Anaerocolumna chitinilytica: one gene and its partner. The protein of the gene in region 1 binds, or shares a complex with, the protein of each later gene. Links are inferred from orthologs where the notes say so. Each region holds a gene or a part of one and is shown on either strand. Other genes may lie near its edges.

The links. The genes of interacting proteins can lie anywhere in the genome.
Region 2: the proteins of glmM (region 1) and cdaA are in contact, whole or in part, in a crystal structure (PDB 7OJS), measured with the Bacillus subtilis proteins. The link is inferred for Anaerocolumna chitinilytica from one-to-one orthologs.

Annotation. Positions count from the first base shown.
Region 1 is NZ_AP023368.1:531,307-534,412, reverse strand. What follows is about bases 1-2,874. They hold glmM (phosphoglucosamine mutase), read right to left. Parts: upstream 2,174-2,874; coding sequence 827-2,173; downstream 1-826. Other genes in these bases: bsdcttw_RS02460 (alpha/beta-type small acid-soluble spore protein), read right to left, coding at 2,565-2,789; tig (trigger factor), read right to left, coding at 1-648. UniProt on the Bacillus subtilis protein: Catalyzes the conversion of glucosamine-6-phosphate to glucosamine-1-phosphate. Glucosamine-1-phosphate is used for cell wall biosynthesis.
Region 2 is NZ_AP023368.1:786,328-791,518, forward strand. What follows is about bases 1,152-4,087. They hold cdaA (diadenylate cyclase CdaA), read left to right. Parts: upstream 1,152-2,148; coding sequence 2,149-3,027; downstream 3,028-4,087. Other genes in these bases: bsdcttw_RS03470 (hypothetical protein), read left to right, coding at 1,152-2,112; bsdcttw_RS03480 (CdaR family protein), read left to right, coding at 3,008-4,087. Outside these bases: bsdcttw_RS03460 (sulfate/molybdate ABC transporter ATP-binding protein), read left to right, coding at 1-412; bsdcttw_RS03465 (hypothetical protein), read left to right, coding at 689-1,108; more of bsdcttw_RS03470, read left to right, coding at 1,111-1,151; more of bsdcttw_RS03480, read left to right, coding at 4,088-4,228; bsdcttw_RS03485 (HPr family phosphocarrier protein), read left to right, coding at 4,300-4,569; leuA (2-isopropylmalate synthase), read left to right, coding at 4,863-5,191. UniProt on the Bacillus subtilis protein: One of 3 paralogous diadenylate cyclases (DAC) in this bacteria, catalyzing the condensation of 2 ATP molecules into cyclic di-AMP (c-di-AMP). Upon expression in E.coli leads to c-di-AMP synthesis.

The DNA of each region.
Region 1 (3,106 bases):
ATTAACTTCAACTTCTTCTCCGATGTTCTTACCGATTAACTGCTCCTCAAAAGTATCAATGAAGGAATGAGAACCGATAGTCAGGGAATAATCCTCTGCCTTACCGCCTTCAAAAGGAACGCCATCTACAAATCCTTCAAAATTAATTACTGTATCATCCTTATCCTGCACAGCTCTGTCTGTTACAGTGATAATTCTTGCATTCTGCTCTCTTACTTTATCAAGTTCTGCTGTAATATCCTCTTCGGTTACTTCAGCGGAAGGAACCTCTACTGCAATTCCTTTGTACTCGCCAAGTGTAACTTCAGGTTTTACTGCTACTTCTGCAGTAAAGATGAATGCCTTGCCTTTTTCAATCTGTGTTACTTCAATTTCAGGTCTTGAAACCAAAGTTAATCCGCACTCATCTGCTGCTTTTTCGTAAGCTTCAGGAATAATCAGATTAGCTGCGTCCTCATAGAAAACGTTTGCTCCATACATCTTCTCTATAAAAGCACGAGGTGCTTTACCTTTACGGAAGCCCTGGATGTTGAATTTTCCTTTATTTTTGGCATAAGCTTTCTCGATAGCTGCATCAAACTGTTCTGCTGCAGTCTCTACAGTAAGCTTAACCATATTCTTCTCTAACTTCTCTACCTGTAAACTCATTTAAAATTTCCTCCTTAAAATATGTGAAACTATAAACGCTATAACACGCAATTGTATAACTTCCCATTTTGACGTTTTGACATTAGTATATTATATCATAACCATTCTGTAAATACCATATTTTTTTAATTGTGCAAAATCGGCTTCAAATCGGTCATGAGATGGGTCCGAACGTATATTATTTTGCCGTGTGCCCTTTCTGTTTCAGTTTCTCAAGAACCAGATTAACATATTTCTCACAAATATCCAGTGTAGATGCTTCAACCATTACACGAAGCACTGGTTCTGTTCCGCTTTCTCTGACAAGGATACGGCCGTTGCTACCAAGTTCTCCGGTAACTTCTTCAATAATTTTTACTACATCAGTATCTTCTCTGGCTGTTTTTTTATCCTTTACCCGAACATTTTTTAGAACCTGGGGATATATCTGCACTTCTTTGATAAGTTCGGAAAGTTTCAGCTTTGTTTCCAGAATAACTTCCATTATTTTAAGGGAAGTCAGGATTCCATCTCCCGTAGTGGCGTGCTTGCTAAAGATAATATGTCCGGACTGTTCACCTCCGATGGAATGACCGTTTTCCATCATATTCTCATAAACATATTTATCTCCGACAGCTGTTTTCTCATATGCAATGCCTTTTTCCTCCAAGGCCTTATATAATCCCAGATTACTCATGATGGTGGTTACAACGGTGTTGTTATTTAGTTCATTCCTTTTCTTCATATAGACTGAGCAAATATAAAGAATCAAGTCACCATCTATAATATTACCTTTATCATCTACGGCTAAACATCTGTCCGCATCACCGTCATATGCAAAACCTACATCCAGATTATTCTCCAGCACGAACTTCTGTAGTGCTTCCATATGGGTGGAACCACAGCCTTCATTAATATTCGTTCCGTTTGGCTCGTTATTTATTACATAAGTTTTTGCTCCTAAAGCATCAAATACCACTTTCGCAAGACTGGAAGCTGAACCATTGGCACAATCCAGACCAACCTTCATATTTTTGAAAGAATTAGGCACCAGGGAAATAAGATAGCCGATGTAGCGGTTTCTTCCTATTACATAGTCCGTCGTTCTGCCGATATTCTCTTTTGTAGCGTAGGGAAGCTCTTCTCCTTTACCGTCTATGTAGTTCTCTATTAGTTCTTCCACTTCATTCTCTAACTTGTAACCGCTGCCATTAATCACTTTTATACCATTATCGTAATAAGGATTATGACTGGCCGAAATCATAATTCCACAGTCAAAGTCTTCGCTTCTTACCGCATAGGATATGCTGGGTGTACTGGTTACATGCAGCAAATATACATCTGCGCCGCTGGCTGTCAGACCTGCTACCAAAGAATATTCAAACATATAACTGGAACGCCTGGTATCTTTTCCGATTACAACTCTAGCCCTGTGCTCTTTGCTAAAATAATGTCCAAGAAATCTTCCTACCTTATATGCGTGTTCCACTGTTAAATCAACATTTGCTTCTCCTCTGAATCCGTCTGTACCAAAATATTTGCCCATAAATATACCTGTAACTGGCTATCCATCTGCCGGTTATCCTTTCTTTCTATTATTCTTTCTATGTACTTTTATTGGTAAGCCCGCAATCTATTAAGAATGCTGACTGGTATAAGCGTGGTTTATTGCAGTTCAAAAACGATTGTAACATAAGCAACTTATGAGTGCAACCCATTAAAGCCTTTATTCCAATATATGTGAATGCATTTGTCCCGGTTCTTTGCAGGAAAAAACGTATAGAAATAAAAAAACATCATCTTATATTTATGACTGGCCGCTTACAGAAAGGGGTTGGTCATATATATTAGATGATGTTTTATACGCCAGTCATATGGCAGCTATAAGGCATCTGTCTTATAGTTTAAGCTGACGTTACGTCTTTTATTTCAAAAAATTAAAAAGAACTGGACTGACCAGACATGGATTCTTCCTGTCTCTTGATCATACGTCTAACCATTTCTCCGCCTACAGAACCGTTCTGAGCGCTTGTTAAATCTCCGTTGTAACCTTGTTTTAAAGGTACTCCAATTTCAGAAGCAACCTCCATTTTAAATCTGTCAAGTGCTTCTCTAGCCTGAGGAACTTCTGTTCTGTTTGATCCGCTATTGTTACTTGCCATAAATTTCACCTCCGAAGAATTGTTTAATATTCAGGAATCTTTGTTCCTGTTTTGCCGACAACCGACTCTATTGAATCAGTTATCGTAATATTATTGTTATCAATATTTCAAAAATTATTATGGTAAGTTATGGTATGGAGATTTTTTTTGATTCTTTTTTTTCATCTTGTTTTTGTTTGACCGTTCAGTCTGCCCTAGAATATTTGACTTAGTTTAACTTCTTGGTATAACAGTTGTTTTCTGATTAGTTTAATTGTTTGCTTTAACAACTTAATTTCCGCTTCGTTTACTGCTTCGTTTAACTGCTTGATTTAGTC
Region 2 (5,191 bases), 260 kb from region 1 along the record:
GCTTTACCAGAATCCGCAGACTTATGTGGATGCGCTGTTGACGGGGTGTAAAAATATTTTCCCGATTATACATGAGAAATCAGCGGTCTTTGTTCCTGACCTGGGATTAAAATTTAAGTTCCGGGAGAAATTTGAAGATTCTTGTTTTCTTGGTATAAGGGCAAATCAAATCCTTCCGGAATTTATGGTTGAGGATAAGAATAGTGCTGTTTTTGCACGCTATACAGTTGAACAGATTACAGAAGCTGTATTCAGTATGATATTAATGGTCTCGTTGGAAGATGGGCACGGATTGGTTCGTTGGGAGATGCCCAAGGAAATCTATCGCAAGCTCTCTCTTTATCCTCCTGTACTTGCTATACCAAAGAGAGAAATTCTATACCTGAAATCAGACAGAAAGATCTTGGCGTAAAGTATTTAATCTTTTTGGAGGAATGGGATATAGAAGTTATAAAACTGAATAAATAGGAGCATTATTTAAAGAACCAGGTTAATCCTTTGGTTCTTTTATTTTGAAAATAAAGATGTTGATTTGGTTAATGGAATAAAATACAGGGAAAACCAGAAAACTTGTAAAATAAGGCTCGAAAACATCCAAGCTATATGATATAATAACAGTAACTATCTGGTGTTTTTATAAGCAGCTTTTGCACCAGAATCAGTTTTGATAGTGAAAGCGAGGAACAAGATGTTAGATAATAAAAAAATAAAATTAATGACAAAGCTGGCTGCTTTTGAAGATGGAAAGGGCAAGGAAGATATTAAGATCAGCAAGTACTATAAGACTGATTATGTCAGATACCAGGTAATTAAGACTGCGGTAAGCATTACCCTGGGTTATTTACTGGTGCTGCTTTTATTCGGCATGTACCATGCGGAATATATCATCAGCAAGATAGTAACCTTGAACTTTGTACGGATTGGCCAATATCTGCTTGGCTTTTATATTATCTTAATGGCTATCTATATTACAGGGGCATTCATAGGGTATTCCATAAAATACGATCATTCCAAAAAGAATCTGTCAAGATACTATAAACTTCTTAAAAGACTGAACAGAGTTTATCAGGAAAACGATGGGGATGAAAAAGGGGAGGCATTGAAATAAAAATGATGACTTTGTTAGTACTTCGAACCAGGCTGCAGAGCCTATACCAAAAGCATGAGATATATCTTAAACCTATATTTAAGTTTATTATAGCACTTATTGTATTTGAAACCATTAATATGAACTTGGGTTACGATTCCCGCTTAAAGCAAATGCCTATTGTTCTTGCTCTTTCACTGCTAAGTGCATTTACACCATCCGCTGTTTTGCTGCTGCTTTCAGCTTTGGTAACCTTTTTGCATATTTACTCGGTATCAGTCATATTATCCGCTATTATTTTAATACTATTTATTATAATGTATTGTTTATTTCTTAGGTTCACACCCAGACTTGGCTTAGTGGTTCTTGCGGTTCCTATTTTGTTTTATTTAAAGATACCTTATACCATTCCTTTATTACTGGGAGTGTTTTCAACACCGGTTGCTATTATACCTACCTGTCTCGGAGTAATGGTATACTATCTTGTGTATATTATAGAGCAGGCAGCAGCGATACAGGTGAACTTAAACCTGGAAGATACTATGACGATATATACCTATGTGGTGAATGGAATTAAAGACAATAGCCAGCTGTTAACTGCCATGATAGTATTTTCAATCACTATCTTAATTACCTGGCTGGTATGGAAGATGAAGTTTGACTACGCCCATGAAATTGCTGTTGCGGCTGGATGCTTTACTACAGTATTCGGGTTTTTAATAGCAAGTCTGAAATTTGATACATCAGAAAAGATTGGTACGATGATAATCGGAACTATCATTTCAGGTCTTGTGGTCGTTGTAATACAATTCTTTTATCTGTCATTAGATTATTCTGCAGCAGAACATGTACAGTTTGAAGATGATGATTATTACTATTATGTAAAAGCAGTACCTAAGATCAATGTTACGACTCCTCAAGTAAATGTTAAGAGGTTTAATACACAAAAGACACAGATTCCCGGTGAACAATTTCCGGATGATTCCTTCCCTGATGAGGAAGACTATGAGGATGAAGATAATTAAAAGTACGCTAAATTACAGTAAAGCGGGTGAGCTTTTATGGAGACAATCATAAGGTTTTTTAAAGACTATATAAGCTGGAATTCACTTCCTAAGATCAGGCTTACAGACTTCATTGAAATTCTGATTCTGACTTTTGTTATCTACAACGTGATTGTATGGGTAAAACAGACAAGAGCCTGGATACTGGTCAAGGGACTTATTGTGTTGCTCATTCTCTGGCTTTTTGCCTCCATTTTGAATTTAAGCGTAATACTCTGGATATTCTATAAATGTCTTAATGTAGGGATTATCGCAGTCATTATAGTATTTCAGCCAGAATTCAGAAAAGCTTTGGAACAGCTGGGGCAAAATCATCTTGTTACACCTTTGTTTAATTTTAATGACTCCAAAGATAAAGGAGACCGATTTTCAGAAAAGACGGTCGCAGATATTGTAAAAGCCACTTTTGAGCTTGCCAAGGCAAAAACAGGGGCACTGATTGTGATAGAAAAAGAACTTTCTTTAATGGAATTTGAAAAGACGGGAATTGCTATAGATTCACTGGTAAGCAGTCAGCTGCTGATTAATATTTTTGAGCATAATACTCCTCTTCATGATGGAGCGGTTATCATTAAAGGAAATAGAGTCGCAGCGGCAACCTGCTATCTGCCTTTGTCAGATAACATGCACCTAAGCAAGGAACTTGGTACAAGACACAGAGCAGGTATCGGAGTCAGTGAGATTACGGATTGTCTTACTGTTATCGTATCAGAAGAAACCGGAAAGGTATCTCTTGCTATGGGCGGCAGCCTGATACGTAATGTAGACGGGGATTATTTAAAGAATAAGATTCTCAGTCTTCAGAGTAAGGCACCTGATAACAAGAAAATTAAATTATGGAAGGGGAGGTCTAAGAATGAGAGAGAAACTGACTAGAAATCTTGGACTTAAGATACTGTCCCTGTTTATGGCTATTTTTATCTGGTTGATAATCTTGAATATAGCCAATCCTGTAATTCAGAAATCCTATTATCATATACAGGTAACTAAAATAAATGAAAACGTCATCGCTCAGAAAGATAAAGTCTATGAGGTAGTATCCGGTGATACGGTAGATGTTACTATAAAGGCGAAACGTTCTGTAATAGAAGCATTAAAAACCACGGACATCAAAGCAGTAGCAGACCTATCGGAACTGTCCCTTGTAAATGCTGTTCAAATTAATGTAAGCGTACCCGGACATGAAAGAGACATTATGGAGATTACGCAGGATACTTCCACTATGAAGGTCAGCCTGGAAAATCAAAAAACGGAGCAGTTTCGCATTAATGTTGTAACTCAGGGGGAGGTAGCGTCCGGTTATTATATCAAGGATAAAACTACAAGTCCTAATATCATACAGGTCAGCGGTGCGGAAACGGTTATAAACCGCATCAAGGAAGTTGATGTGGAAGTTGCGGTAACGAACCAGCGTCAATCCTTTGTAACCAGTGCGGTTCCAAAAGTATATGATAAAAATGGAAGCCTGATGGATTCCGATAAGCTGACATTTAATTACGATACAGTGGATGTGACGGTTAATTTATTGCAGACTAAGACCGTGAATCTTTTCATAGAAGTTACCGGAACACCCTATTCCGGTTATAAATATGTAGATTTTGAATATGAACCCAAACAGGTAGTTATTGCAGGAGAAAAGGACGAACTTGACAAGGTTCAATATATTATGGGTGAATATAATATTGACAACCAAAAAGAGGATATCGAAGATCAGGTTAACATAGCGGACTTTATAAAAAATGATGTTATATTAATTGATGATAATCAAACAGCGGTTATTAATGTAAAGATAGAAAAACTCGATACAAAAGATTTAAGTTATGATGCCAGTGATATCGAGTTTAGGAATGTTCCCAAGGGTGCAATGGCTACTTTGAATTCCAATATTTTTAATGTAGTATTGTATGGAAGTACTGAAGTATTAAACAGTGTGAATAAATATAATTTAAGACCCTATATTGATTTAAAGAAAGCAAAGGTTGGTACGAATACTATGTCTATAGAGTTTAATTCACCGAATGGCGTCACACTGGTTAACCCCAGTGTGGTGGTAACCCTGAAACATACCGGAGGTTAACATAAGTATTCCTACATAAAGGAACAGATAAAATATTCACTAAAAGTGGATATTCGGAAAAGAGGTTGAAAATGGTAAGCAGCAAGATAGTAGTTAAAAATCCAAATGGATTACATCTGAGACCGGCGGGATTATTTTGTAAGATCGCAATAGAATTCCGTTCTAAGATTACGATTGCCATAGAAAATACAAGGGTTAACGGAAAGAGTGTACTTAGTGTGTTAGGTGCCTGTATAAAAACAGGGGATGAAATTGAAATCATTTGTGAAGGTGAAGACGAAGAGAAAGCACTTGCTGTCATAATCAAAGCCGTGGAAGGCGGCCTTGGAGATGAAATCTGACCTAATATCGCCTGCATAAATATTCGGCGGAATGTTTTAAATTAAACTTGTAATCCTTTGGAAGGTTTGCTATAATGTAAAACAAAATTATAGGCAAATAACGAGAAAAGGAATGATAGGGATGGGACTAGAGTAGACAACACCAAATTATTTATCATAAAAAAATACAGTGTGATTTACCGACTCCGTAGCATGGTATAAAGTTTAAAACTATTCAGAAAGCATTGTGACAAGATTGGTTGCAGTGGAGTAGCTATTATGACAATAACATGTGAATATTAGGAGGACGGATTATGTTAAATTATAAGCGATATAAAAGTGCACCTGTTGTGGAATTTAAGGATAGAACCTGGCCGGGAAAGCAGATTTTGAAGGCACCTGCCTGGTGCAGTGTGGATTTAAGAGATGGCAATCAGGCCTTGATTGAGCCTATGGTAGTTGAAGAGAAGATTGAATTCTTTCAGCTGCTGATAAAATTAGGCTTTAAGGAAATTGAAGTTGGATTTCCTTCTGCCTCTCAGATTGAATTTGATTTCCTGAGACAGTTAGTAGACCGTAAGCTGATACCGGATGATGTTGTGGTTCAGGTACTTGTACAATGCAGGGAACACTTAATCGCGCG